DNA from 3 places in the Acrocarpospora sp. B8E8 genome. Region 2 is predicted to be linked to each of the others. Evidence: riboswitches for the same ligand, from Rfam matches in the RefSeq annotation. Region 2 holds a riboswitch; each other region holds the start of a gene.
The links. A riboswitch is a leader RNA that binds a small molecule or an ion and turns the genes downstream of it on or off. The one in region 2 is predicted to bind cyclic di-AMP.

Region 1 (9,797 bases), on a different contig from region 2:
TCGGGTCGCCCTGGTCCGGGGCATGGCCGTCTTCGAACCCGCGGAGCCGCCCCGGGAGGGCCGGATCGCCTTCCACCCGCCGCCCGGCGCGCCGGGACCGGTGGTGCGGATGGCGGTGGCCGAGGCGATGCCGCTGCTCAGCCTGGCCCGCCGCGAGACCGGCGCGCACCCGTCGGCCGCCTTCTGGGGGGCGGCCGTGGTGGTGGCGCTGCAGATGGTGGCCCGCGGCCGGATCCTGCCCGCCGGGGACGGCTCCTGGCGGGCCGGGCCGCTGATCGGCCTGGACGTCGAACGCGTGGCGGAACTCGCCGCCACGCTCGACGGGCCGGACGGTGAAGGCCTGGTCCGGGCGTTCCTGGACGCGGTCGCCGACGGCATGCCCCGCACCGCCGCCGCCATGCACGCCACCCGCGCCCCCGCCCCGGTTTCAGGAGGGCGGGGGTCGGATCCCCGGCCCGCCACGGGGAAGCTGACCGTGCGCGCCGTCGTCGGGGCCGGCGAGCCGCCGCCCGGCGATCTGCGCGCGCTGCTGTCCGGCGGCGGCCTGCTGAGCTTCGACTGGCAGCTGGCCCTGGGCGGCGACCCGCTCACCGAAGCGGAGCTGGACCTGCTGGCCGAATCCGCCCGCCCGCTGGTACGGCTGCGCGACCAGTGGGTGCACCTGGACGCCGCCACCACCCGCAGGGTCCGCAACCGGTCGATGAAACCCCTCACCCCGATCGCCGCGCTGGCGCTGGCCCTGACCGGGACGGCCGACCTCGACGGCGAGCGGGTCGAGATCGCCGCCACCCCGTGGCTGGAGGCGCTGCGGCGGCGCATCGCCGACCCGGAGGCCGCCGCGCCGATCGGGCCGCCGCCCGGGCTCGCCGCGACCCTGCGCGACTACCAGCTGCGCGGCCTGCGCTGGCTGGCCGCCATGACCTCGCTCGGGCTCGGCGGCTGCCTGGCCGACGACATGGGCCTGGGCAAGACCGTCACCCTGATCGCCCTGCACCTGCACCGGGGCGGCGGTCCCGCCCTGGTGGTCTGCCCGGCCTCGCTGCTGGGCAACTGGGAACGCGAGATCCGCAGGTTCGCCCCCGGCGCGGCCGTGCGCCGCTACCACGGGCCCGCCCGCAGTCTGGATGGGGTGGTGGACGGGTTCGTGCTCACCACGTACCCGACGATGCGCCTGGACGCGGAGCGGCTGGCCGCGACCGCCTGGGACCTGGTGGCCGCCGACGAGGCCCAGCACGTAAAGAACCCCCGCTCCGGCGCGGCCCGCGCCCTGCGCGCCATCCCCGCCGGAGCCAGGGTGGCGCTGACCGGCACTCCCGTCGAGAACTCCCTCACCGAACTGTGGGCGATCCTCGACTGGACCACCCCCGGCCTGCTCGGCACCCTCGGCAGCTTCCGCGCCCGCTGGGTCCGCCCCATCGAATCCGAGAAGGACCCCGAGGCGGCGGCGCGGCTGGCCGCGCTGGTGCGGCCCTTCCTGCTGCGCCGCCGCAAGACCGACCCCGGCATCGTGCCCGAGCTGCCGCCCAAGACCGAGACCGACCAGCCGGTGCCGCTCACCCGCGAGCAGGCCGCCCTCTACGCCGCCGCCGTCCGCGAGGGCATGGCGCGGATCGCCGACGCCGACGGCATGGCCAGGCGCGGCCTGGTGGTGAAACTCCTGACCGGCCTCAAGCAGATCTGCAACCACCCCGCCCACTACCTGAAGGAGCCGCACGGCCGCCTGACCGGCCGCTCCGGCAAGCTCCAGCTCCTGGACGAGCTGCTGGACACCATCCTCGCCGAGGACGGCGCCGCCCTGATCTTCACCCAGTACGTCGCGATGGCCCGCCTGCTCGAACGCCACCTGGCGGCCCGCGGCGTGACCGCCCAGCTGCTGCACGGCGGCACCCCGGTCGCGCGCCGCGAGGACCTGGTCCGCCGTTTCCAGGACGGCGAGGTCCCGGTCTTCCTGCTGTCGCTGAAGGCCGCCGGGACCGGCCTGAACCTCACCCGGGCCGACCATGTCGTGCACTTCGACCGCTGGTGGAACCCGGCCGTGGAGGAGCAGGCCACCGACCGCGCCCACCGGATCGGGCAGACCCGCCCCGTCCAGGTGCACCGCCTCATCGCCGAAGGCACCGTCGAGGACCGCATCGCCGACCTGCTGCGCACCAAACGCGCCCTGGCCGACGCCGTGCTCGCCGCCGGGGAGGCCGCGCTGAGCGAGCTGCCCCTGGACGAGCTGGCCCGCCTGGTGGAACTACGCTGAAAATATGCCGCGAGAATTCGAGGTGCGCGAGGAGATCGCCCTGGACGCCACGCCCGAGCAGGTGTGGGCGGCGATCGCCACCGGTCCCGGGGTCGACTCCTGGTTCATGGGCCGCAACGAGATCGAACCCCGCGAAGGCGGCGCGGGCCGGCAGACCGTCCTGGGCGTCACCGGCGAGTCCACGGTCACCGCGTGGGAGCCCGGCGTGCGCTTCGCCACCCGGACGCAGGCGTCGCCGGAGGGCACGTTCATGGCGTTCGAATACCTGCTGGAGGGCCGGGACGGCGGCAGCACGCTCCTGCGGCTGGTCCACAGCGGCTTCCTGGACGAGGACTGGGAGTCCGAATACGAGGCGCTGCGCGTCGGCGACGGCATGTACCTGCGCAAGCTCGCCGCCTACCTGCGCTGCTTCCCCGGCCGCACCTCCGTCTACGACCTGTTCCTCGCCGGCTCCTCGGCCACCACCCGCGAGGACGCCTGGGCCCGCTTCGGCGCGGCCTTCGGCCTGGCCGGCTGGCCCGTCACGCCCGGCCGCCCCATGATCCTGTCCGTGCCCGGCCTCCCCGCCGAAACGGGGACCGTGCTGTTCGCCTCGTACGGATTCCTCGGCGCGGTCACCGCGAGCTCCCTCTACACCCTGGTCCACGGCCACCACGGCCTGATGGTCGCCCAGCAGCACTGCTTCACCGGCGAACCCGCGCGCGAGCGCGCCCAGGCGGCGTGGCAGGCCTGGCTCGGGTGAACGCGCCTTCGCTTGGGTGGCACGGCCCCGCGCGGACGGGGGGATTTCCGCGCGGGGCCAGGGGAAGCTGCCCGGCCGGTGGACGGCCGCCATACCGCTAGGGGGATGGGCCAGGTATGGCGCGTGTCCGCGGGCGCAGCGTTACCCGGTGGCCGGGCAGCCGGCTCTGATCGGTGTCAGGCGGGCAGCTGGTCGGCGTAGACGGGGTAGCCGTAGCCGACGACCTCGGCGGTGGGGCGGGTGCGGATCTCCACCTTGCCGTTGCCCGTGTTGCCCTCGACGGTCTTGATGGTGCCGTCGCCGTTGTCCTTGATGACGAAGCCGACGTGGTCGATGTTGTGGAGGTTCTTGCCGCCGCTCCAGCCGAAGAAGACGACCGCGCCGGGGGCCGGGCGGGTGCCCCAGCGCTTGTTCTGCTTGAACCAGCCGGCGTGGGAGACGGTGTAGGCGTCCCAGCCCATGGTGGGGCGGATGCCGAGCTGGTCGCCGACCCAGGAGACGAACATGTCGCACCAGGCCGCGTTGCGGTAGGCGTACACCGACCCGCCGTCGCGGGCGACGGTCTGCTGGGCGCGGGGGGAGTTCATGTACCACTGGTGGAACTTGGTGCCGCCGCCGTAGTAGTTCTCGCTGACGCCGACCTGGCTCTGCGCCAGGCGCAGCACCTGGTCGGAGCTGACCTTGGGCAGCTTCTGGGCGATCTTGAGCAGTGGGCTGGCGTCCGGGTGGAAGTCTGCCGCGTCCGCCGCGCGGGTGTCGGCGTGGGCCGTGCCCATGGCCGCGGTGCTTCCGGTCAGCGCCAGGCCGGCGAGGAGAGTGGTGGCCAGGGTGACGCGCACGTGAGAATTGGGGGCTCGCATGTGGGGTCTTGCTCCCTTGCTTCCATGCCGCCTACCGGGTTAGCTGACGGATTCGGGCGTGGAAGTCGCCCTACGGCCTGCGGGTACAGGCCGATTCACCCCGGGAGGGCTGGGATTTGGTGCTTTCGTGTCGGGAGAGTGATCCCGGCCCTCGATGGTTCCCCGGCTCCGCGTGAGCGGACTCGACGGTCGGGCCGTCCCAGGAGCGGAACGGCCGTTCGATTGTGTTGTGGGGCATCCTTGACCTGTTTGACGTCCCGGTGCCCCGGATTCCATCGAAGGTAGACGAATCACCCAAAAGGGTCAAATGCCGACAAGTGGGTACATGTGGGGAGTCATGGGATTTTGGGGCTGTTAACGCCCTCGGTACGGGCTCCGGCGACGGCCACCGCGGCGAAGGCGCGGACGACGGGATGTGGGATTTCCCCGGCCAATTCGGGCTGGAACAGGGAGAGCAGGAAGAACGGATGATCATCCATTTGGGCCACCCGGTCCGCACCCTGGGCGTGGCACCCGGTAAAGCGCAGACCGCGCTCTTCCAAGGTGGCTTGATGGGCCGGACTGGTCTCGCAGGCGCAGTTGCACCGGACCAGCGCGGGCCCCTCCGCCCATGATCGAGGGGATCGATCGCCGACCGGGGCGATCCGCGTGGTCCGAGAAGTCACGTGGGAAGTCTGTCCCGCCAGGCGGGTGGCGGGACAGGGGATTCACCGTCGAGACTAGCTCCGGTTACTTGGCTCGGATCTCGTCGAGGATCGTCTGCAACAGCTTGTTGGCCGCGATCTGATTACCCTCGACCCGATCGAGCCTCTCATCCATGGAGTCCAGGCGACCGTCCATGGAGTCCAGGCGACCGTCCATGGAGTCGAGCCGACCGTCGATCCGTCCGAAGTGCTCAGTGTGCTCCTTCTGCGTGACCTCGATCCGTCCGAGGCGATCGCTGTGTTGATTGAGCTTGTTGTTGACCTCGATGAAACTACCGGTATGCGTCCACTGGTTGTCGGTGACTCTCTTGAACTGAACGCCCACGTCATACTTGAACATCGACATCTGGTCGTAGACCTCGTCGAGCGTGTGGTGGGCGGCCACCGCAGACTTCTGGGCGTGCTCGGCGATACCACGGGTCTCAACCGCGGCAGGCTCCTTCTCGCGCATCTTCCGTACCTCCTCTTCGAGAACGGTCACACGGTCTTCAAGGGTGGGCACTTCGACCTCCTGCTTGGGGGGTTCCGACGGCCCCAAACCTATCGGCCGCTGCGCTCCGCAAGCGACCAAACACAAACGGTCATCGCCATCCTTCTGGGTCCACACCCCCAGGAATCGGGGCAGACTGATCGTAGGGTTCGCGGCTGAAGATGAACGTGTTGAGGGAAATATGCACACCCCCGGGATGATGTTCTACCCGCAGCGTCTCACCCGCGTAATACCCGTCCAGCCCGAGCCAGGTCCCGTCCGCCTGGGCGGCGAACCGGGACGCCCGCCCGACCGCCCCGAGCGGGGTCAGGGACAGGCCGCGCCGGGGGAGCAGGCGCAGCGCGTACGCGGTCGGCCCCCAGTACCAGGGCCCGGTCAGGGCGAGCAGGTCCGCGTCGGCGGCGGCCGGTTGCCATTCGGCGGGCAGCGGCGGCTCGTGCTCGGCCAGGATGTCCAGCAGGTCGAACAGCAGCCGCCCGCGCACGCCGGAAGTGGTGTTGGCCATGAACAGCACGCCCACCCCGTCGGCCGGGTCGGTCCACACCGTGGCCAGGAAGCCGGGCATCGACCCGGTGTGCCCGGCCAGCATCCGGCCCCCGTGGCGGGCCAGCTGCAGGCCCAGGCCGTACCCGCGTTCCCAGGAAGGGCCGTCCTCCACGGCGGCCGGCTCGCGCATCTCGACCAGGGTGCTCGCCCGCAGCACGCTCCCGCCGTCTCCGGCCAGGAAGGCCGCCCACCGGGCCAGGTCGGCGGCCCCGCTCCACAGCTGCCCGGCGGGGGCCATCCCGCCGGCGTCGTGCTCGGGTTCGGGCAGCAGCACGTCGGCCCACGGGTGCACGGCGAACCCCTGCGCGTGCGGCGGTTCGGCGCGCTCGGTCACCGCCCCCATCCCGAGCGGCTCCAGGATCTCCTCACGGACGGCTTGCGCCCACCCCATGCCGCGTTTGCGGGCCACCAGCTCGCCCAGCAGCCCGTACCCGACATTGGAGTAGTGGAAGCGCCGCCCGGGACGGTGGCGGGCGATCTCGGGCCCGAGATCGCCGAGCAGGCCGGCGGCGGGCGCGCCGGGGGTGCGCTCCCACCACTCGCCGGGCGGCTCGGCGGTCAGCCCGCCGGTGTGGGACAGCAGCTGCGCCAGGGTGAGGTCCCCGACCGGCGTGCCGGGAAGGTGCTTGTCCAGGGGGTCGAGCAGGTCCAGCTCGCCCTCGTCGCGCAGCCGCAGCACCAGCACCGCCACCATGCCCTTGGTGATCGACCCCAGCCGGTACCGCGTCTCGGGTGTCGGCGGCGCGCCGGAGACGCGGCCGCGCGCCCCGAACCACACGGTCTCGCCGCCCCGGACCAGGGCGGCGACCAGCGAGGGAACCCGGCACTCGGCCTGTTCCGCGGCCAGCCGGTGGAGCAGGGCGCGGCCCGTGCTTTCGAGAACCATGGGCGACAGGCTAGTCCTCCCGCACCGGGATCAGGTCAGGCCCCACGATGTGTCCCTGATGGGGTTCCGGCGCGGCCTGATCGTGCAGGAAATGACCCGCGTACCAGACGACCAGGTTGGCGCCGTCGATGTCCTCCCCGTCCAGGAATTTGTTGAGATGGGTCTTGCTGTCGGAGGGGCGGCCCATGTGGCCGCCGTCGTGCAGTTCGGTGGCGCGGTGGCGCAGGAACCAGGCGTCGGCGACGCCGTAGGAGTCGGAGCTGGAGTCGTGCTCGCCCGGCCAGATCTGGTAGCCGCGCCGGGTCTTCTTGTCCAGCACCTGCCAGCCCTTGATCGTGCCGTGCCGCCGCCGCGAGGTCTCCCGCGTGATGGGGACGCCGTCCAGGACGATGCCGCCGCCGTCCTGCAGCTGCTCGACGGTGTCGTTGGCGGCCCCGTCCAGGTCGAAGTCGAGCCGCCAGTACGCGTGGTGCTGGTGCCGGTTGCACGTCATCGGGTCCTTGGTGCCGGCGAAACCGAACCGGGGGCGGATGGTGCCGTCGTCGGCCAGCCGCCAGTCCGACACGTACCGGTACCAGCCGGCCTGCAGCTCGCTGACGATGCGCAGCTCCTCGCCGTCGTGGTGGAGCGCGACGCCCTGGAAGTCGCCGCGGTCGTCGTCGGGGCGTTCCAGGATGGTCTGAGGTGGCGCGGAGCACAGCCGCCAGCCCCATCCGGCCGGGTCCTCGCCGGTGGCCTTGAACACCGTCTCCTCGTTGGCCCAGTCGCGGAAGTTGGTCTCGCCGTCGCCGTACAGGACGTTCAGGACCGGCATGTGCGCCTGCCGCAGGACCAGTTTGCCCCGGTAGCGGACGTTCAGCAGTTCGACGCCGGCGCCGTCGGGGGCGGGCTGGGAGGCGCGCGGGCGCACCACCACCAGGGTCCATAACTCGACGCCGTCGCGGACCACGCGGACCCGCGCCTGGTCGGGGCCGCCCCGGTCGACGAGCGAGCCGACCCCTTCGGGCAGGTGCTTCTCGCAGTCGTCGTCGGTGTGGGCGGCCACGTCGGCCGGATGCCAGTCCACCTCGTGGGCGGCCAGGTCGACGGCGACGATCTGGTGGCGGGGCCCGCCCGCCGGGTTGTAGACGCCCAGGGTGGGCCGCCGTACCAGGCTCCCGTCGGGCCGTTCCCGATCGGCCAGCGGCGGCATCGGCTGGTAGACGACCACGTCCTCGCCGGAGGGGAAGCGCGGGTCGCCGCGTAAGATCTCCGCCGCGGCCGCGAGCTCGCCGGGCTGCGGGCGGGGCCGGACGGCGCTGGGCCGCACCTCGACCTCGTCGAGCCGGTCCAGGGTGCCGCGCAGCTCCACGGCGCGGTTGCCGACCGGGTCGAACACGTGCGCCCGGAAGGCCGCGCCGGGTCCCGGGTCGTGGCCGAGGGCCGCCGCGTCGCCGGCGATCAGTTCCTCGACCTGCTCCAGGTGCCCCCGCACCTGGGCGTGGCCGCGCGCCAGCTCGCGCACCTGCTCGGCCCGCAGCCCCGGCCGTCGTACCGGTTCGATGGTCACTTTCACGCTCATATCGGCTCCCCGTGGTTGGTGCCTCCGTCGTACACCGCCGCGCCCGCCCCCGCCAGCCGATCACGAAGAAACCGCTACGCTCGCAGCCACGACCAGAAGGGAGAAACGGTGGAGGGCGCCAGCCTCGACGCGGTGCTGGAACGCGTCACCTACGCCAACGAGGAGACCGGCTACACCATCGCCAGGGTCGCCACCGAACGTTCCGGCGCCGAGCTGCTCACCGTGGTCGGGCCGCTGCTCGGCGCGCAGCCGGGGGAGTCGCTGCGCCTGACCGGCCGCTGGATCTCCCACCCCCGCTACGGCCGCCAGTTCGAGGTGTGGTCCTACACCACCGTGCTGCCCGCCACCGTCCAGGGCATCCAGCGCTACCTCGGCTCCGGCCTGATCAAGGGCATCGGCCCGAAAATGGCCGAACGCATCGTCGGCCACTTCGGCGCCGACACCCTGCGCGTCATCGAGGAGGAACCCGCCCGCCTGGTCGAGGTCCCGGGCCTGGGCCCCAAACGCACCAAGATGATCGGCGCCGCCTGGGCGGAACAGAAGATCATCAAAGAGGTGATGATCTTCCTGCAGGGCGTCGGCGTCTCCACCTCCATCGCCGTGCGCATCTTCAAGCAGTACGGCGAGCAGTCCATCACCGTCGTCCGCGCCGAGCCCTACCGGCTGGCCGACGAGGTCTGGGGGATCGGCTTCAAGACCGCCGACACCATCGCCCAGGCCGTCGGCATCCCGCACGACAGCCCGCAGCGCGTCAAAGCCGGCCTGCGCTACACCCTCTCCCAGGCCGCCGACGACGGCCACTGCTTCCTGCCCGCCCCCAACCTCGTCGCCGACGCCGTCAAGATCCTCGACGTGCCCGCCGACCTGGTCGCCACCTGCCTGGAAGAGCTCGCGGCCGCCGAAGGCGTCGTCCGCGAGGACGTCCCCGCCGGGGACGGCACCGTCCCGGCCGTCTACCTGGTGCCCTTCCACCGCGCCGAGCAGTCCCTCACCGCCACCCTGCGCGGCCTGCTCACCACCTCGGGCGACCGCCTGCGCGCCTTCGCCGACGTCGACTGGCCGGCCGCCCTGGCCTGGCTCAAAACCCGCACCGGCGCCGACCTGGCCGCCGAGCAGGACCAGGCCGTACGGCTGGCGCTCACCGAGAAGGTCGCCGTCCTCACCGGCGGCCCCGGCTGCGGCAAGAGCTTCACCGTCCGCTCCATCGTCGAGCTCGCCCGCGCCAAACGCGCCAAGGTCATCCTGGCCGCCCCCACCGGCCGGGCCGCCAAACGCCTGTCCGAGCTGACCGGCCACGAGGCCACCACCGTGCACCGGCTGCTGCAGCTGCGCCCCGGCGGCGAGGCCACCTTCGACCGCGACAACCCCCTGGACGCCGACCTGGTCGTCGTCGACGAGGCCTCCATGCTCGACCTGCTGCTGGCCAACAAGCTCGCCAAGGCCGTCGCCCCCGGCGCGCACCTGCTGTTCGTCGGCGACGTCGACCAGCTCCCCTCCGTCGGCGCCGGCGAGGTCCTGCGCGACCTGCTCGCCGCCCCCGGCGTGCCCCGGGTGCGGCTCACCCAGATCTTCCGCCAGGCCGCCGAGTCCGGCGTCGTGGTCAACGCCCACCGCGTCAACAACGGCCAGTCCCCGCTGGTCCGCGAGTTCCGCGACTTCTTCCTGTTCCCCTGCGAGGAGCCGGAGGAGATCGCCGCGCTGACCGTGGACGTGGCCGCCCGCCGCATCCCCGCCAAGTTCGGCCTCAACCCGCGCCGCGA
Region 2 (9,797 bases):
CGCTCGCCCGGAATCGGTGAACACTCCGGGTGCGCCTGCTCGCCCGGAAGCGATGGGCGTTCCGCCGCCAGGAATCGGTGATCAGTCCGCGTCGCTGAGGCCGATGGAGAAGGCCGCGTCGAGATCGTGGCGGGAGTAGGCGCGGAAGGCGATGTGGGTCTCGGTGTGGAGCACGCCCGGGACCTTGTTCAACCGGCCGGGGATGACCTCGGCGATCTCCTCGTAGTCCTTCACGCGGACCATGGCCATCAGGTCGAACTCCCCGGTGATCGAGTAGACCTCGCTGACGCCGTCGAGTTCCGCGATGGTCTGCGCGACCTCCGGAATACGATCGACGTCGGCGTTGATGTGCACGATCGCGGTGACCATATGCGCTCTCCCGTTCCTGCGGACTGATCAGAACCTATCGCAGCGGCCGGCCCTCCCTCGGCTGGTGGGCCCGCAGGCTCTCGTACGCCCGGTCGATCCTCCCCTTGAGCCGCCCCGCGCCGTACGCCGGGAGGCTCCAGGTGCCGCCCTCGACGCGGACCAGGCGGATGCCCGGAGTGTCCAGCCAGCGCAGGATCGTCTCGGTCTCCTCGGCGCTGGCGGCGGGGGTCGGCCCCGGCCCGGGGACGACCGTTTCCGCGGTGGCGACCAGGGCCTCCACATACGGCACCGGGTGGGCGCCGCGCGGCATCACCCCGGCGGCGGTCAGGCGGCCGTGGCGGATGACGTGGATGTCCCAGTCGCCGTTGAAGGCCGGGCTGGCGGCCACCATCTGCTCGATGCGGGTCAGCGAGAGCAGCCGCTGCATGCGCGCCGCCGTGCGGACATACGCGGCGAGGCGATCCCGGTCGACGGCCGCCTCCTCGTAGCGCTGCTCGGCGGAGAGGCGGTCCATCCGGGCCTCCACGGCGGAGAAGACCAGGCCGGCGTCGTGCTCCATGGCGTGGCGGGCCTGGGCGACGTGCACTCCGTACGCCGCCTGGCTTTGCCGCCCGTCGCAGGGGGCGCCGCATTTGCCCAGTTCAGCCAGGGTGCACGCGCTGCGGAAGACCGTCGGCGATAATCGTTCGCCGCACTGCCGCAGCGGCAGGGCCTCGTGCATGGCGGTGCGGGCCTCGTCGGCGGTGCGGCTGCTGCCGAAGGGGCCGAGGTAGGTGCCGCCGTCGTCCTTGAGCTCGCGCACGATGCTGAGCCGGGGAAAGGGCTCGTTGGTCAGTTTCAGCCAGACGACCCGCTCGGGGAAGCGGGAGCGCCGGTTGTAGCGGGGCTTGGTGGCGCCGATCATGCGGAGTTCGCGGATCTCGGCCTCCAGCGCGGTCGAGCAGACGATGTGCCGGACCCGCTCGGCGATGCCGATCATCTCCCGCACGCGCGGCCGGGTCTCGCTGGCGGTGAAGTAGCTCCGGACCCGGTTCCGCAGGTTCGAGCTCTTCCCGACGTAGAGGGCTTCGCCCCGGACGTCCTCGAAGATGTACACCCCCGGGCGGGCGGGCACGCCCTCGGAGAGATGGCGCTTGCGCTGCTGCTCGGGCGTCGGCATGCGGACGAACCCCCGCAGATCCTCCAGCGTGTGCACGCCCAGTGAGCCGACCCGGCCGATCAGGCCGTGCAGCACGTCGACGGTGGCGCGGGCGTCGGCCAGCGCCCGGTGGCACGGCTCGGTGGCGCTGCGGAAGAACCTGGCCAGGGTGGCGAGCTTGCAGTTGGGCGTCTCGTCCCGGTTGAGCACCCGGCGGGCGAGATCGGCGGTGTCCACCACCGGATTCACCGGCGGCGGGTAGCCCTGGCCCGCGCAGGCCGCCTTGATGAAGCCCATGTCGAACGGCGCGTTGTGCGCCACCAGCGTGCACCCCCGGATGAACTCCAGGAAGCTCGGCAGCACCTCGGTCATCCGGGGCGCGGCCAGCACCATCGCGTCGGTGATCCCGGTCAGCACCGAGATGAACGGCGGGATCGGGCCGCCGGGATCCACCAGGGTGGCGAACTCGCCGATCACCTCACCGCCGCGCACCTTGACCGCGCCGATCTCGGTGACGCCGTGCTCGGACGTCGAGACGCCGGTGGTCTCCAGGTCGAAGACGACGAACGTCACGCCGGCGAGCGGGGTCCCGAGATCATCTAGCGTGCCCTGTTCCACGCCCACGACCATAGAGACGCGGACCGACACTTCCCGGCATCCCCGCCGTCCCGCGTGTCGCGTCTACGGGAGTTCGTCCCATTCACGACGCAGCATCGCGTACACGATCTCGTCGGTCCACTCGCCCTTTACCATCTCGTTCTCGATCAGATGCGCTTCCTCGCGCATGCCGAGCCGCTCCATGACCTTGGTCGAGGCGGTGTTGCGGCCGTCGCAGCGCGCGGCGATGCGGTGGAGTTCCAGGTCGTCGAAACCGAGCCTGAGCATCTCCCGGCTCGCCTCGGTGGCGTAGCCCTTGCCGTGGAAGGCGGGATTGAAGATGTATCCGATCTCGCCCTGCCGGTGCTCGCGGCTCTGCCAGAACAGCACGACCTCGCCCGCCAGGGCGCCGGTCTCCCGTTCGAACACCGCCAGGCAGAGCGCCTGGCCCGCGTCGGTGAGCTCCCGCACCTGCGCCTTCTCCGCGACCCTCTCCCGTACCTGATCGAGGTCCCGGGGCTCCCAGTAGAGATATCTGGTCACTTCGGGCAGCGAGTGGAACGCGTGCGCCGCGGGGACGTCGTCGATTTCGTACGGCCGGAGGATGAGTCGCGGGGTCTCGATGGGGTACGCGGGCTTGAGCATCCGACCACACTAAATGACGGCATTCCGCCCCAGCGACCGTATTCCCGGGGTTGCTGGCGGGCCCCCGCCGTGGCCGCAGCTGCACACGGCGGAGGCCCTAAGTGCACGGTATGTGATAGATCGTCCTGGTTGACGAAGGGGGTGGCGGTTGGCAGGGATTCGATGATCGCGCAGGTCATCGCAGGGATGGGCTGTTCCGCGAAGGAGGTCCCGCAGTGGGCGGTTGCGGGTGGAATCCACTGTTTCAGGCGGGGGAGGAGGGCAAGGTCGCGGAAAGTGATGTGGTAGCGCCGCAGAGCCGTACCCTTGAATGAAAGACCAGAACGAGGAGCGACCAGGGATGAGTTCAGCCGGAGAGGGCCTGTCTCGTCCCCTGCCCGAGCAGGTTCGGGCGCATGTCGTCGAGTTGGCGGCCCAAGTGCTCGGCGCTATGCCGGGCGGGACGATTCCGCCGCCATTGCGGGGGATCGCGAAGTTCGATCCCCGGAAGCGGGCGCGGCTGGGCAGCGCGCCCATCGCCGCGCAGCTGGAGAACGACAAGGAGTTCCGCGAGCTCGTCGCGGAGGCGCTGACGGCCGCCTGGCCCGAGCTGGTGGCCGCGCTGGCCGAGGAGACCGTGCCGCCCGCGGCCGAGCCGGTGCTGGTGGCGGCGGCCGCCTACCTGACCAGGCCGCCCGGGTGGGCCGAGCTGGTCGAGCAGGCGCGCGAGGACATCGACCGGGCGGCGGCGCTGGGCAACCAGCGGGAGCAGGCCGAGACCCGGCTGCGCGAGCAGCTCGCGGCCCAGCGTACGGCGGCCAAGGAGGAGATCGACCGGGTCAGGGAGCAGCTGCGGACCGCGCGGTCGGAGAACGCCGATCTGCGGCGCAAGCTGCACGACGCCAGGGAGCGGGCCAAGGCCGCCGAGCTGCGGGCGCAGGAGCTGGACGCCGCCACCGCCGACGCGCGCAACCGCGTCGCGGGCGCGGGGGCCGCCGCCGAGGCGGAGATCCGCAAGCTGAAGGAGCGGCTGGCCGAGGCGGAACGCCATCTGGAGGCCAGCCGCCGGGCCGCCCGCGAGGGCCGCAGCGTCGAGGACGCGCGGATCCGGGTGCTCATGGACGCGCTGGAGGACGCCGCCAAGGGGCTGCGCAAGGAGCTGTCGCTGCCGACGTCGATCAGCAGGCCGGCCGACTACGTGACGGCCGTGACGCCGGGGCCGCCCAGCGTGCGGGCGGTTCCCGCGCGGGCGCTGGCCGACGACGACCCGCAGCTGCTCGATCAGCTGCTGGCGATACCCAACCTGCATCTGGTCGTGGACGGCTACAACGTGACCAAGACCGGCTACGGGGCGCTGACCCTAGTCGATCAGCGCAGCCGGCTGCTGACCGGGCTCGGCGGCCTGGCCGTGCAGGTCAAAGTGGAGATCACGTGTGTCTTCGACGGGGCCGAGCTGGACGGTCCCGTGCAGGTCTCCGCGCCGCGCGGGGTGCGGGTGGCGTTCAGCGCGCCCGGCCAGATCGCCGACGACCTGATCCGGCAGCTGGTCCGGATCGAGCCCCCCGGCCGGGCCATCGCGGTGGTGTCCTCCGATCGGGAGGTGGCCGAGTCGGTGCGCCGGATGGGCGCCAGGCCGGTCCCGGCCACCCTGCTGCTGCGGAGACTTGGCCGTGCGTGATCAGTTGATCGCGATGGGTGATGAACTGGGCAAATAGCCCGAATCGGTTGAGCGGGCAAGATCGCTTCACTAGAGTTCCCGACCAGGTCTGTCCGTCTGGAAGGGGTTCTTGTGCGTGGGCGAGCATCGGTCGCGGCGGGTCTGGCCGCAGCCGTCATCCTCCTGCCGGTAGTCGGTGCGCAGGCGGATCCCAAGCCCACGCTCGCCGAGGCGCAGGCCAAGCTGAAGAAGCTCAACAAGCAGATGGACGAGATCGTCGACGACTACAACGGCGCCAACGAGAAGTGGAAGAAGGCGAAGAAGCAGTACGACAAGGTCAACACCGCCTTCAAGAAGCAGGACCTTCAGGTCCAGGCGTTACGGGCGGGTGTCGTCGGGGTCGCGGTGACCAACTACCAGACCGGCGACTTCCGGACGCTGAGCGGGCTGTTCACCGCCGACGATCCGGACACGATGCTCAACACGATGACGCTGATGGATCAGCTCGCCGCCGGGCGCACCCAGTCGCTGACCGAGTTCGAGGTCGCGATCAAGGGGTTGCGGACCCAGCGTGAGGCGAAGAAGAAGACCTACGAGGACGCCGCGAAGGTCAAGGACGAGCTGGTCAAGAAGAAGAAAAAGGCCGACCGTATGGTGGCCGAGCAGGTGAAGCTGCTCCGGGAGCTCGGTGCGTACAACCCGGGCAATACCAACAGCACGGGGCAGATCTACACCGGGCCCGCGTCCGGGAACGCGCTGGCGGCCCTTGAGTTCGCGTATGCGCAGATTGGGAAGCCCTACCGGTATGGGGGGACTGGTCCGGGCTCGTGGGACTGCTCAGGGCTCGTTCAGGCGGCCTGGCGGAAGGGTGGGGTCAGCCTGCCGCGGACGAGCTACGAGATGTGGGCCTGGGGGGCGAACCGCAGGGTGTCGGTGAACGCGCTGGAGCCGGGCGATCTGGTGTGGCACAGCGGGTTCGGGCACGTGGGAATTTATGCGGGTGACGGGAAGGTCGTCCACTCGCCGCAGACGGGTGACGTGGTCAAGGTCACGCCCGTCGGTGAGTACAACCCGGACAAGGCCGTCCGCCCGTAGGTACGGCTGTCCGTCTGTCGGCACGTTCGAAGGTCATCTGTCTTGTGGCACGTCCGAGGCCGTCCACCCGTAGGCAAGTTGCCTGATTCGTCCGGGCGTTGGCCGGTTGGAACGATCTTATGAACCTGTGGGGCTGATGGGGCTTCTGGTGCCGTGTTCAGCTTCTGTTTCGTGAAGTGTGACCAGAGTCACAATGGGCATTGAAATGCCGGTGTATGCAGGGCCTTCACGAATAAAATCTAGTTATCTGATCTTTATCTTTGGAGAATGCTTTGCCTAAACGTGGTGAAGCTCGGTAGTTTCTGGGCCGCGACGTACAAGCCATGGCGTCGCCACCATGTCAGCCGAATGCGCTGATGTCTCCATAAAGATCCGTGTGTCGCATGTCACAAATGCGACCGGCCGAGTCCATGCAGTCAGGAGGCATGGAGCCGGGGACCCAAAAGGCTCTGTACGCAGGAGTCAAGGGGTGAATCGGTGTGAATTCCACCGTAGGGCGACTTCCCCGCCCGAATCCGTCAGCTAACCCGGTAGGCGTACGTGGAAGATCATAGGAGCGATCCTGTCAACCACCCCCGCATGTCTGTCCCGTCTTGCCCGTCTCTCCCTGGGCGGCGTCGCTCTCACGGCCTCGGTCGGAGTGTTCGCGGCGCAGCCCGTGGCGGCTGACACGACGACAGTCACCCACACGTTGACCGAAACGGCCGACCAGGCCACCACTGGGAACGTTCCCATCTCCGATCTTCCGGCCGCCGGCCGGGCGAAGAGTTCGGTGAAGCAACGCGCCACGATGAGCAAGGCCGCACGCCAGCGGTCCAAGGCTCAGCGGGCCGTCGCGGTGGCCAAGGAGCAGATCGGCGATCCGTACCGGTGGGGAGCCACTGGTCCCGGCGCGTTCGACTGTTCCGGTCTGGCCGTGTTCGCCTGGCGCAAGGCAGGCGTGAAGCTCCCGCGAACCACCTACTCCCAGCGTCGCGCGGTGAAGAAGAAGATCTCCTGGAAGAATCTCAAGCCCGGAGACCTGATCTTCACCAGCGGCGGCGGTCATGTGGGCATCTATGTCGGCAAGGGCAGGATGGTCCACTCCCCGCACAGCGGAGCCCGCGTTCGCATCGACAAGCTGAACTCCTACCGCAAGCGCACCTTCGTCGGTGCGGTAAGGCCCGGTCTCTGACCGTTGTAGGTTCTCACCCCACCTTTCGCTTTCTCACCGGTACTTCGCCTACTTTTCGCCGGGCGAAGTACCGGTGAGAAAGCTACCTGCAACTTAGGGTGATGATTCGGAGCCTATCTGTAGTCTCCACTTCCGGACGGGTCTCGTTCTACGCGTCGGTCTCCATTAGAAGGGAGAGATGCGAGACATGAGGGCGCGTTGGTCGCGCCGGACACCGGCTACCGCCTGGTCAGCCAGGCGGGTCGGCGTCAGCGAGCGGTCGTCAGGAGGCGGCCTGGCGGATGAGGTCGGCGACCGCGGCGGGCTGCGACAGGTAGACCGAGTGGCTGCCCGGCGTCTCCGCGATGGTCGCCCCGGCGCGCTGTGCCATGGCGTGCTGGGCGGGCGGCGGGATCATCCGGTCGTCGGTCGCCACCAGGTACCAGGACGGCTTGGCGCGCCACGCGGGTTCGGTGACCGTGCCGCCGAGGGCGTCCACGCCCCACGGGACCTGCGAATCGGCCATGAACGCCGCCTGGTCGACGGGCAGGTCCCCGGCGAACGACGCGGCGAACTTGTCCCGGTCGAGGAAGAGGAATCCGTTCACCGGGGGCAGGATCGGCGGGACGGGCGCGCCGGGCGGCGGGTCGGCGATGAGCGTGTTGACCGACTCGCCCTTGTCCGGGGCGAACGCGGCGATGTACACGAGCGCCGCGACGTTCGGGTGCGTACCGGCCTCGCTGATGACGACGCCGCCATAAGAGTGGCCGACCAGGACGCACGAGCCGTCCAGGGCGTCGATGGCCTGGTGCGTGGTGGCGACGTCCCCGGCCAGGGACAGGGTCGGGTTCTGCACGACCGACACGCGGAAACCGTCGGCGACGAGCAGGTCGTAGACGGCCTGCCAGCCGGAGCCGTCGACGAAGCCGCCGTGGACGAGCACGATGTTGCGGATCATGGCGTTCCTCCGCGAGGAGAGAAGGGGTGGATCGCGTCCCACGGTAGGAATCGGCCGGCTCCCCTCGCGTACGTCAAATGATGTAATCGCCCTCCCGCGCGGCCATGAGACGGCTCAGCTCGCCGCGCGTGGTGATGCCGAGCTTGGGAAAGATGCGCGCCAGGTGCGTGCTGACCGTGCGAGGCGAGACGAAAAGTCGCTGGCCGATGTCGCGGTTGGTCAGGCCGTCCGCGACGAGCTGCGCGATCTGCAGCTCCTGAGCGGTGAGCCGGTCGCGGGCGTCGTGCTTGCGGCGGATCCGCTCGCCGCTCGCGCGCAGCTCGCGCAGCGCGCGCTCCGACCAGGGCACCGCGCCGAGCGCGTCGAACGCCTCGGCCGCCGCGCGCAGCGGCGCCCGGGCCTCGGCGGCACGGCGCTGGCGGCGCAGCCACGCGCCCCACGCGTACCGCAGCCGCGCCCGTTCGAATGGCCAGCCGACCAGGTCCTCGCGCAGCGCCTGGGTGAACAGTTCCTCGGCGGTCTCGTCAGCCGCGGTGACGGCCCTGATGTAGGCGAGCGCGACGTGCCCGACCGGCGACCCGCCCTCCTCGATCAGCGGGGCCAGCTCGCCGGCGACCGCGCGCAGCTCCTCCAGCCGCCCGCTGAGCAGCGCCGCCTCCGCCAGGTGCGGCAGCGCCCACAGCCGCATGTACTGGCTGTAGCTGACCTCGCCGGGATCGAAGATCGGGCGCAGCGCGTCCCAGGCCGCGCCGAAGGTCCCGTCGGCCAGTTCGGCGGCTCCGCGCGCGAGCTGCACCAGGGCCAGCATCGGGTACGCCCCCGCCGACAGGAACGCCTGCCCGGCCTGCGCGGCGAGGTCACGCGCGACGTCCGTCGCGCCGCGCAGCGCGTGGATCTCGGCGGCTACGGCGTCCGCAGTGAGCACCCACTGCGGCTGCCTGGTCTCCACGGCCAGCGCCCTGGCCTCGGCGGCGGCGACGACCCCGAGCCGGGTGTCGGCGAGCCGCGCCGCCGACGTCGCCTGCCCGACGAGCGACTGCGCGAGGGACCCGAACGGCCCCCGCGCCCGCATCGCCGCGATCGCCTCCCCGTACAGCCGCGCGCCCAGCGGGAACGCCCCGACCGCGTTCGCCGCCATGCCCAGCAGGAGCAGGTTGCGCGGGCTGACCCAGCTCGCCGTGCTCAGCGCGTCGAGCCGGGCCAGCACCTGCCTGCCGCGCTCCACCGGGGCGATCACCGCGAGCGACACGACGATCTGCGGGTCGTCCGCAGGCACGTCCAGCCGTTCGATCGCGGCGAGCACCGGCGCGCGGCTCTCCCACGCGGGGTTGGTGAAGAACCAGCGCATGCTGACCCAGGCCAGCCAGCGCAGCGCGACCGCCGAGCCGTCACGGGCGCGCATCTCGTCGAGGAACCCGCCGAGGTCGGACAGCCGGTCCACGCCGGTCCACACGAAATGCAGGGCGATGTTGCGGAAGTAGGCGAGCCTGGACCGGTCGATCGGGGCGAGGCCGGCGTCCTCCGCGCGGCCGACGAGGCGTTCCAGGGCGGCGCGGTCGCTGAGTTCGAGGGCCATGACGGCGGCGTCGACCAGCCGCGCGCCCCGGCGGGCCGGGTCCGCGCTGAGGTAGGCGGCCCGTTCCAGCGCCTCCAGCGCACGCCCCGACGCGCCCCTGCCCTCGGCGCGCAGCGCGGCGGCGGCGAGCCCGGCCGCGACGTCGTCGTCATAGGACGTCGCGGTGGCCGCCCGGTGCCAGATCCTGCGGTCGTCGTCCTCGGGCAGAGCGGCGGCGAGCGCGGCGTGCGCGTCGCGTACCAGGTCCGCCCCGGCCGCCTGGACGATCGCCGACCTGATCAGCGGGTGCCGGAACCTGACCCGTACGGCGTCGGCCACGACCAGCCCCGCCCGGGCCGCGGGGGCCAGCGAGGCAGCCTCGATCGGCGCGCCCGCTAGCAGGGACGCGGCCCGCATGTTCTCCTCGATCGCGTCGTCCTCGTTGACGGCGGCGACGAGCGCCAGGAGCCTGGTGTCGGCGGGCAGCGCGGCGAGCGCCTGCGCGAACGCGCGTTCCAGCCGCTCCGTCAAAGGCAGCCTGCTCGACGCCAGCACCTCCTGGTCCTGCCGGGACGCCAGCGCGGCGAACTCCATCAGCGCGAGCGGGTTGCCCGCCGCCTCCACCAGCACGCGGGCGCGCAGCGCGATGCC
Region 3 (9,797 bases), on a different contig from region 2:
TGGGTGGGTGGGAGAACCCAGGCAAGCGAGGTCAGGCCGTACCAGAGGGTCGCTCGGGGGATTGAACGGGGAGTTGGGATGAAAGGGTTTTGGGGGCGATTTGGCGGTAGGCGTCGGTGATGATTTGGCGGATTTCTTGCCAGTCGACTGGGACGTCTAGGTAGACGCCGAGCCAGCCGCGGTGGCCGACGTATGGGGGGCGGTAGAAGCGGTCGGGTTCGGTGTCCACGAGTTCCTGTTGCACTCCTGGGGCGGCGGCGCACCAGAAGCCGAGGCGGTCGTCGTGGTGGTGGTCGGCGAAGGTGACAAAGGTCTTCTTGCCCCTGACGAACCAGGTCGGCTCGCCGTGGCTGAGCCGTTCGGTCGTCTCCGGCAGCTCCAGGCACAAGGCGCGAAGGCGCTCCAACTGCTCCATGCTGGCACGATAGCCCGTATGAGAATCGATCCGCCCCTGGTCGCCGACGAGCGTGAGATGTTGCTCGCCTGGCTGGACTACCACCGCGAAACCCTGGCCGTGAAATGTGATGGCTTGACCGAGGAACAGCTCCGTGACCGAGCCGCGGAGCCGTCCACGCTTTCCCTGCTGGGCCTGGTCCGGCACATGGCCGATGTGGAGCGTAGCTGGTTCCGGCGAGTCCTGGAGGACAAGGACGCGCCCCCGCTGCACTTCACGGACGCCGACCCGGACGGCGATTTCGACAACGTGGATGACGCGTCGGCGCGGGACGCGTTCGCGACATGGCGAGCCGAGATCGAGGTGGCCAGGGCGAACGTCGCCAGGTGGCCTGACCTGGGTGCGGTCGGGAAGCGACAGCGCCATGGCGAGTACTACTCGCTACGCTGGATCCTGGTCCACATGATCGAGGAGTACGCCCGCCACAACGGCCACGCCGACATCATCCGCCAACGCATAGACGGCGTCACCGGCGAATGACCAGCCACCGAGCCGAATCACGCTGACGACTTCAGGGAAGACCTGGCCAACGAGCTTGTGTTGTTTGCCGGGGTTCTCCCACCCACCCTCCCTTTGGTTGTTCTCGGGCTCCGCCCGACCCCGCCATCGCCGTGGTCCCGGAGGCGCGGCCATAAGCACAGCTCGCCGTGCCGGAGGATCGGCCCTAAGCGCAGCTCGGCCATGAGCGCACAAAAACGATCACGCGGGTGTGCGGCCGCGGGGGCTGGACGCGCACACCCGCGTGATCGGTGGGTGGGGCAGTTGGCTTGTGGTGGGGCTAGAACATTGAGATGTGTACGTGGTCGTAGTGGTTGGCGGTGATGCCGCCGCGGTTGCCCATCAGGCGCCAGCCGGAGCCGTGGTTGATGCGCTGTCTCCAGATCACATACTTGACGCCTAGTTTGGTGCGGTTCTTCAGGGCCCAGTCGGAGATCTTGTCGCCGAGGGCGACGTTGGCGGCGGTGGGCATCGCGCCGCCGGAGCTCATCATGAAGTCGCAGGCCCGGCCGAGCGGGTGCTCGCCCATGTTGTCGACGCGGAAGCAGCCGACGGTGTAGTGCAGCTTGAACGCGTCCTTGATCTCCTCGCGCATCAGCCGGGTGCGCGGGGTGATGTTGTCGCTGCCGGTGGGCAGTTCCGGTGCCCAGCCGCCGTTGGCCAGCTTGCCAGGGCCCATCGGGATGAGATCGTTGAGTTTCTCCTGGATCTCGTCGATGAGCTGTTCAGCGTCCTTGCGCTGGCGTTCGATGTCTTCGCTCTGCTGCTTGATGTCCACGATGAGCTTCTTGGCGGCGGCCGCGGCGTCGCGGCGCTCTTTCTCCTTCTTCGCGAACTCCGTCATCTTGGCGGCCTTCTCGGCCTGGAGTTGCGCGGCCAGCGGGGAGAGCTGCATGCCGGGCATCAGCATGCGAGGATCGACGGTGGCCTGGTAGTTCAGCCCGGCGAGTTTGCCCACCTCGTGCTGGGCCGCCACGTAGTCCGCCTCGGCCTTGACCAGTCGCGCGCGGGCCGCTTTCTCCGCGGTCCGCGCCTTCGCGAGATCCTCACGCGCGACGTGGTATTTGGCGATCAGCCCGTCGACCTTCTTCTCCAGGCTGGTGAGCTGCTTCTTCAGCTCACCCTCGGTGGGCTTGGGGGCCGCGGTGGCGACAGGTCCCAAGACCAGGGCGGCCGCGAGTACGCCGACCGACACGAGGGCATGGTGGCGGAACGTGGGGGGCAGCGCCCACTCCTCTCCATCTGCCGACCGGGTTAGCTGACGGGTTCGGGCAGGAGATAGCCCTGGCGCTCGCGCGCGTTCACCCCAGGTACCTTGGGTCCCCGGTTCCCGAGTGAGGCACTCGGGATTAGGCGTACCGGACGAGACATGTGATCTCACGTGAGACCCGGGTGAATCGGCCGGTTGCAGTGGATAGTAATGGCAATGGGATGGTCATGCCACCTAAAGTCGCGACCAATTAGAGATCAATCCGTAATCAGTCTGGCTGGCTTTCCTGATCTCGGAGCATGTCGGCGGCCTCCTCGGGGCGGATGTCGTTGACGAAGGCCCCCATCGCGGACTCCGATCCTGCCAGGTACTTCAGCTTGCCGGGGGCTCGCCGGATGCTGAACAGCTGCAGGTGCAGGTAGGCCAGCTCGCGCCGCTCCGACACCGGCGCCTGATGCCAAGCCGCCACGTACGGCATCGTGACGCCGAACAGCCCGTCCAGGCGCCGCAGCACATCGGTGTACACCGGACCGAAAGCCGCGCGTTCCGCCGGGTCCAGCGCGGGCAGATCGGGCACCTGACGATGCGGGTAGAGGTGCACCTCGAACGGGTACCGCGCGGCGGCCGGCACGAACGCGGTCCAGTACGCGTTGGCGGCGATCACCCGGGGCCCGGCGCGTTCGGCGGCCAGCACGTCGGCGAACAGGTTGCCTCGATATCGCTCCGCGCTGTCCAGCATCTGCCGCGTCCGCGGCGTCACGTACGGATACCCGTAGATCTGCCCATGCGGATGCGGCAGCGTGATCCCGATCTCCGCACCCCGGTTCTCGAAGCAGAACACCTGCTCGACGCCCGGCAACGCCGACAACTCCGCGGTACGGTCCACCCAGGCCTCCATCACCAGCTCGACCTGGTCGGGGGAGAGCGACGCGAAGGACGCCTGGTGGTCGGGGGTGAAGCAGACGACCTCACAGCGGCCCAGTCCCGGCCGGACCTCACTGAGGCCGCCGACCGGCTCGTAGTCGTGAGCGCCGAAGCTGAATGAGGGAAAACGGTTCTCGAAGACGGCCACGTCATACCAAGACGGAACTTCCGAACCAGGGTGGGCGGGACAGAGCGGGCATTCCTCGGCGGCGGGGAGGTGCGTGCGGGTCTGCCGGTGGCGGGCGATGGTCACCCATTCATCCATCAACGGGTCATAACGCATCTCCGACGGGAGCGGACGCGGGGGGAGATCACGTTCATCTGGAGCGCTCCGATCAGCAGCATCGGAACGGTCGAAGTAGAACAACTCACGACCGTCGGCGAGATGGATAAGGGTCTTCTTCACGACGCCTCTCTTAGAAGGACTCGTCCTGAGGCGAGGTGGCTGATGGTCTTGTTCGCGGCGCTCTTTGGGGGGTTTTGTGCTGTGGCGAGAGGGGCGATGGTCTTCTTCATGGCACCTCTCTCAGGAGGACTCGTCCTGAGGCGAGGTGGTTGACGGTCTTGTTCGCGGCGGCCTTTGGGGGGTGTGCACTGCGCCGAGACGGACGATGATCTTCTTCACGGCACCCTCTCCCAGGAGGTTTCGTCCTGAGGCGAGATGGAGGGCGGTCTTCTTCACAGCGCCTCCTTCTGGGCGACCTCGTTCTGGGCGCTTCCCGCGACGATGAGTTCGCCGACCTGGTCGGCCAGTTCGGCTCTGGCCGGTTCGGGGAGGCCGGTGTCGGTAACCACGACGTGGGCCTGGTCCAGGCGGGCGATGCTGCTGATGCCGATCGTGCCCCATTTGGTGTGGTCGGCGAGGACGACCAATTGCTGGGCGGCGGCCACGAGTTCGCGGTCGGTCTCGGCCTCCAGCAGGTTCGGGGTGGTGAATCCGGCCCGCAGGCTCATCCCGTGTACGCCCAGGACCAGCACGTCCACGTTGAGGGAGCGGATGGCGGCCACGGCGACCGGGCCGACGAGGGCGTCGGACGGAGTCCGTACCCCGCCGACCAGGATGATCGTCTGGTCGGGGCGGCCGGCGCGGTGGAAGACGTCGGCGACCTGGAGGGAGTTGGTGATCACGGTCAGTTCGGGCACGTCGACCAGGTGGTGGGCGAACGTCCAGGTGGTGGTCCCGGCGGAGAGGGCGACCGAGCTGCCGGGGCGGATCAGGTGGGCCGCGTGCCGGGCGATGGCCTCCTTCTCCTGCTGTTGCCGTACCGACTTGGCGGCGAAGCCGGGCTCTTCGGTGGAGCCGGGACCGGCGACGGTGGCGCCGCCGTGCACCTTCTCCAGCAGGCCACGTTCGGCCAGAACCTCCAGGTCACGCCGGATCGTCATGTCGGAGACCCCGAGGTCGCGGACCAGGTCGGCGACTCGCACGCCACCGGTCCGGCGAACCCGTTCGAGGATCGCCTGCTGCCGTTGCTGCGCCAGCATCACCCCTCCTATCAACAGATTTCAACAAATTATGGCACATCCAATGTTGAATCATGATGACGGACATCGGGTCTTGTCGGGGTACGTCCTCCGGAGGAGAGTGTCCTCATATGTCACGACGAGCGAAAGGACTCACCCATGGGTAAGCGCCAGCGCAAGTCGAAGGCACGCAAGAAGAAGAAGGCCAACCACGGCAAGCGCCCCACCGGACGCTGACGCCCAAACGGCCACAAGCACGCGAACGCGGCTGAACGCGGCACCCCAAGCGCCCCCGCTGGACGTTGGCGGTCGAGCGGGGACGATGCGCGAATGCGGCTGAGCGCGGGACCGCAAGATCCTCGCCGGACGCTGATGGTTGAGCGGGGAACGAGCGCGCGAACGCAGCTGAACGCGGCACCCTAAAGCGTCCCCGCTGGACGTTGGCGGTCGAGCGGGGATACATGCGGCTTCACGCGGCGGCCCTATGCGCTTCACGTGTCCGAACACACCTAACAAATGCCGCAGCTGCTCTTGGCGGTGCGGCGAGAACGATGAACGGCGCCGGATAACGGCGAGCAAGTTGACGACTTGCTCGAACTGTTAGGCGCTCCTAAGCGCGGCGGCCCCATGCGGCCAGTAAACGGGTCTGGGGGTCGGCCTCGGCGGGTACCTCGGCGTGTTCTCCTATAACGCCTGACTGCCGGTAGGCCTCCTCCGCACCCGCGAACCACGTCGCGCAGGCGTCGACCAGTTCCGGATCGAGCCGGTCGACGACGCCGATCGCCTGGGACAGGTCCCAGGTGTGGATGAGCGCGTCCGCGAACAACTCGGTGATGTACTCCTCGCCCGGCACGTCCCCGAACGACAGGTGCACGACCCGGGTCAGCGCGCCCGCCGAGGCGGACGCCTGCACGGCCTCGTGCGCGGCCGTGTCGAACGCCTTGATCGGATCATCGCCCAGCAGGTCGCCGTCGAAGACGTCGCCGACCTCCCCGACGGTACGGCCCGCGAGCAGCTCAGGCGCCCACAGGCTCTCGTTCACGAGATGGTTGACCAGCGCGCGGACATTCCAGTCCACGCACGGCGTGATGACCTCCCACTGGTCGGCCCTAATAAGGTGGACGCGCTGACCGAAGGCATCGAGGGCCCGCCGGTAGGCGTCTCTGATATCGATGCTCACCCTTCTGACGTTAACTCGTCGAAGCGTTCCCGTCATTTCCCTCCTGGACCACCATGGGCTGCAAGCCTGAGATCAGCGGGGATGTCAGCCAGCCCCACCGAGCTGAGCTGGGCGTGATCAGGGCTGCCCCTTGCACGCTGATCGCCCTGCTCTGGCTCGAGGGCCGCCCCGATCGCCCGCGACTTGGCCGGATCGGAGGATATCGCCGCATTCGGCTGAAGCCTTGACCAGCCAGCGCGACCCGCCGATCGCGCCCGCAGGCCGAGAATCAAGCCACCCAGCGGAAACTGCGGAACCGCGCCCGGCTTGGCAGCCGGGTCCGGCCCCCAGGGAAGACCAGCGGACCGGCGATCGCGTCGGCCAAGGGCAACATGATCACGAGAGCGCGACGTTCCAGCGCCCATAAGGCTGGAACGATCCACCAAGGCTGTCGTTACATGGGCAGCAACGCCCTGAACTCCCCATTTCCCCCGAACGATTCGTACACCGCGAAATATCCAATGCCGCTCGATGAACAGTCATTTCGCAGTAAAGGAAATAAATACCCCGCCATTTTTCTGTCAGGAATAATGAGATAAGCCCATTTATGTGCCTATGGTGAAGAGTCCCTCGATTCGACTGGGAGGTAACTCGTGACCACCGCATCGCCCGGACGGATGCCGTCGACGCACTCCAACTGGCTCGGCTTCGCCGGGATCATCGGCATCACGGTAGGACTCTTCAACATCATCGGCGGGCTCGTCTCGCTCTTCCGCAGCAGCTACTACAGCCACATCCTGCTCTGGAACTTCACCGCCTGGGGCGTGATCTGGCTGATCATCGGCATCCTCCAGCTCGCCGCCGGATTCGGGATCCTCGCCGGGAAGATGTGGGCACGCACCCTGGGAATCATCATGGCCGGGCTCGCCATGCTCGGCCAGTTCGCGTTCGCCGCGGCGTTCCCGCTCTGGTCGATCATCTCCATCGCGCTGAGCCTGTTCGTCATCTACGCGCTGGTCGTCCCACCCCGGGGCTCCGTAGCCTGAAACCCCGGATCTACGGCAGGCGCAGCTCCACCCAGACGATCTTGCCGACCGGGGTCGGGCGAGTCCCCCAGCGGTAGGTCAGCCGCTTGATCAGCTGGAGACCCCGCCCGGTGTCGTCCTCCGAGGTCGGGGCGCGCACCGCGGGCGGGGTCGGGGAACCGTCGGAGACCTCGCAGACCAGGGTCCGCCCGCGGCCGCGCAGCAGCCGCAGCTCGATCGGCGGCCAGCCGTGCTTGAGCGCGTTGGTGACCAGCTCGCTCACGATCAGCTCGGTGGTGTCCACCACACCGCCAAGCCCCCACGCGTTCAGCGTGGCCCGGACGAACCTGCGGGAATGCCCGACGAAGCGGGGATCGGCGGGCAGCGCGCAGAACGCCGTCTCATCCGGGGCCAGCTCGTGCACCCGGGCCAGCAGCAGCGCGATGTCGTCCCGCTCGTCCCCGGGCCGCTGGCTGCTGATCGTGACGTCGCACATCTCCTCGAGGTCGCCACGCTGGATCGATAACAGCCGGCGCAGCGCGGTGATGCCCTCGTCGATGTCCCTGGCCCGGCTCTCCACCAGGCCGTCGGTGTAGAGGGCCAGCACGCTCCCGGCCGGGAGGATCATCTCCCGCATCTCCATCGGCTCGTTGCCGATGCCGAGCGGCAGGCAGGCGGGCAGATCGATGATCTCGGTGGCGCCGTCGTCGTGGATCAGCACCGGCGGCATGTGCCCGGCCCGGGCGATCGCGCAGGAGCGGGTGACCGGGTCGTACACCGCGTACACGCAGGTCGCGATCTGGGTCGGGTCCAGGTCCTGGCTCATCCGGCTCAGCCGGAACAGTAACTCGTCCGGGGGCAGGTCGAGGCTGGCCAGCGTGCGGGCGGCGGTGCGCAGCTGGCCCATGGTGGCCGCCGCCCTGGTGCCGTGGCCCATCACGTCGCCGACCACCAGCGCGGCCCGGCAGCCCGGCAGCGGGATCACGTCGAACCAGTCGCCGCCGACGCCCATCAGGTCGCTGGCCGGCAGGTAGCGGGTGGCGATGTCCATGCCCAGCGGCTGGTGCAGGTCGGCGGGGAGCAGGCTGCTCTGCAGGGTCAGCGCGGTCCGGCGTTCGCGGGTGTAGAGGCGGGCGTTGTCGACGCAGACGGCGGTCCTGGCGGCCAGCTCCTCGGCGACCGCGACGTCCTGCTCCTCGAACGCCTGGCCGCCCGGCCTGCGGGTGAACACCGCGCAGCCGAGCACCCGGCCCCGGGCGCGCAGCGGCACCGCCAGGAACGAGCCGCCGGAGAGCAGCTTGGTGACCACTTCACGGTCCAGGCTGGCGCCGATCAGGCGCGCGGTCTCCTCGTCCAGCTCCGGATACATGATCGTCTTGCTGGTGGCCATGCATTGCGCGTGTGGCAGCGTGGCGGGGTAAACCATCACCTCCCCGACGGGGAAGGCCTCCGTCCAGTCGTCGGAGCTCTCTTCGGCCACACCGATGGCGACCCGCCGTACCAGCGCGGACCCGTCGGCGGCGCGGGAGGGGAACTCGCCGTCGATGACCAGCCGGTCCTGCACCATGATCGCGGCGGTGTCCGCGAAGCGCGGCACGGTCACGTCCATCAGTTCGCGGCCGGTTTCGGCGAGATCGAGCGTGCTGCCGATCCGGCGGCTGGCCTCATTGAGGAATGCCAGCCGCTCATGCGCGGAACTGGCACTCCGGCGCCGCCATTCGGCCCGGTCCCCGGGCACGGGGTCCTTGATCACGCTGTTCCGGTTCATCTCTCCAGAATGGTAATTAGGAGCTCCGACGCATTTCAGGCTTTTTGCCAGACTGTACGGCTCCCGCACACGGCGGGAGCCGTATCTTGTCAGACCCTCGGCAAAGTGGCCAGTGCCTGGTCGATTCGTTCCTGTGTGAGAGCGAAGTCGTCCATCTCCCCGGCCAGATAACGGTCATAGGCCGCCAGATCAAAGTGCCCATGGCCGCACAGCGCGGTCAGAATCACCTTCTCCTCGCCGCTCTCGCGGCACCGCACCGCCTCCGCGATCGTCTCGGCCAGCGCGTGCGTCGGTTCCGGGGCCGGGACGATCCCCTCGGTACGGGCGAATCGCACCCCCGCTTCGAAACATTCCCGCTGGCCCATGGCGGTGGCTTCGAACATGCCGAGCTCGTACATGTGGGACAGCAGGGGCGCCATGCCGTGGTAGCGCAAGCCGCCCGCGTGGATCGGGTCGGGCACGAAGTCGTGGCCGAGCGTGTGCATCTTGAGGAGCGGGGTGAAGCCGGCGGTGTCGCCGAAGTCGTACGCGTACGTGCCCCGGGTGAACGTCGGGCAGGCCGCGGGTTCGACGGCGCGGATGGTGGGGTTCATCCGGCCGGCGAGCTTTTCGCGGAAGAAGGGGAATGTCAGGCCCGCGAAGTTGGAGCCTCCGCCGGTGCAGCCGACGATGACGTCCGGGGTTTCGCCGAAGGCGGCAAGCTGCTCGATGGCCTCCTCACCGATCACCGTCTGGTGGGTGAGGACATGGTTGAGGACCGAACCCAGGGCGTAGCGGGTGTCGTCGTGCTGTCCCGCGATCTCCACGGCCTCGCTGATCGCGATTCCGAGGCTGCCGGGGGAGTCGGGGAACTCGGCGAGGATCTTGTTGCCCGCGCTGGTGACGGGGGACGGGCTCGCGTGCACCTTCGCGCCGTAGACGCCCATCAGCGAGCGCCGGTACGGCTTCTGGTCGTAGGATGCGCGGACCATCCAGATTTCGCATTCCACGCCGTACTGGGCGCAGGCGAAGGCGAGGGCCGAGCCCCACTGGCCCGCGCCCGTCTCGGTGGTCAGGCGGCGCACGCCCTGCTTGGCGTTGTAGTACGCCTGCGGCACGGCGGTGTTCGGTTTGTGCGATCCGGCGGGGGAACCGCCTTCGTACTTGTAGTAGATGCGCGCCGGAGTTCCCAGGCTCTTCTCCAGCCGCCGGGCCCGGATCAGCGGCGTCGGCCGCCAGAGCCGGTAAACCTCCAGCACGCCCTCAGGAATCTGAATGAACCGCTCTTGGCTGACTTCCTGGGAGATCAGGTCCAT

Region 1: another riboswitch for cyclic di-AMP. It lies ahead of ABGB08_RS03455 (CHAP domain-containing protein); the one in region 2 lies ahead of ABGB08_RS24765 (C40 family peptidase).
Region 3: another riboswitch for cyclic di-AMP. It lies ahead of ABGB08_RS49940 (hypothetical protein); the one in region 2 lies ahead of ABGB08_RS24765 (C40 family peptidase).

What each region holds. Positions count from the first base shown of each region.
Region 1 is NZ_JBDPLV010000002.1:152,034-161,830, forward strand. Features, by position in the region: gene ABGB08_RS03445 (DEAD/DEAH box helicase) at 1-2,248, shown strand, start outside; gene ABGB08_RS03450 (SRPBCC domain-containing protein) at 2,253-2,990, shown strand; gene ABGB08_RS03455 (CHAP domain-containing protein) at 3,167-3,829, opposite strand; cyclic di-AMP (ydaO/yuaA leader) riboswitch at 3,865-4,048, opposite strand; gene ABGB08_RS03460 (hypothetical protein) at 4,186-4,329, opposite strand; gene ABGB08_RS03465 (hypothetical protein) at 4,580-5,005, opposite strand; gene ABGB08_RS03470 (serine hydrolase domain-containing protein) at 5,136-6,476, opposite strand; gene ABGB08_RS03475 (hypothetical protein) at 6,487-8,037, opposite strand; gene ABGB08_RS03480 (ATP-dependent RecD-like DNA helicase) at 8,146-9,797, shown strand, end outside.
Region 2 is NZ_JBDPLV010000026.1:107,821-117,617, reverse strand. Features, by position in the region: gene ABGB08_RS24790 (Lrp/AsnC ligand binding domain-containing protein) at 82-369, opposite strand; gene ABGB08_RS24785 (DEDD exonuclease domain-containing protein) at 404-2,137, opposite strand; gene ABGB08_RS24780 (GNAT family N-acetyltransferase) at 2,189-2,749, opposite strand; gene ABGB08_RS24775 (NYN domain-containing protein) at 3,090-4,406, shown strand; gene ABGB08_RS24770 (C40 family peptidase) at 4,518-5,480, shown strand; cyclic di-AMP (ydaO/yuaA leader) riboswitch at 5,871-6,032, shown strand; gene ABGB08_RS24765 (C40 family peptidase) at 6,139-6,654, shown strand; gene ABGB08_RS24760 (alpha/beta hydrolase) at 6,917-7,591, opposite strand; gene ABGB08_RS24755 (AAA family ATPase) at 7,665-9,797, opposite strand, start outside.
Region 3 is NZ_JBDPLV010000105.1:86-9,882, forward strand. Features, by position in the region: gene ABGB08_RS49930 (MmcQ/YjbR family DNA-binding protein) at 32-415, opposite strand; gene ABGB08_RS49935 (DinB family protein) at 434-934, shown strand; gene ABGB08_RS49940 (hypothetical protein) at 1,233-2,147, opposite strand; cyclic di-AMP (ydaO/yuaA leader) riboswitch at 2,182-2,318, opposite strand; gene galT (galactose-1-phosphate uridylyltransferase) at 2,431-3,492, opposite strand; gene ABGB08_RS49950 (DeoR/GlpR family DNA-binding transcription regulator) at 3,765-4,571, opposite strand; gene ABGB08_RS49955 (TIGR03086 family metal-binding protein) at 5,161-5,730, opposite strand; gene ABGB08_RS49960 (hypothetical protein) at 6,363-6,755, shown strand; gene ABGB08_RS49965 (SpoIIE family protein phosphatase) at 6,766-8,502, opposite strand; gene ABGB08_RS49970 (TrpB-like pyridoxal phosphate-dependent enzyme) at 8,592-9,797, opposite strand, start outside.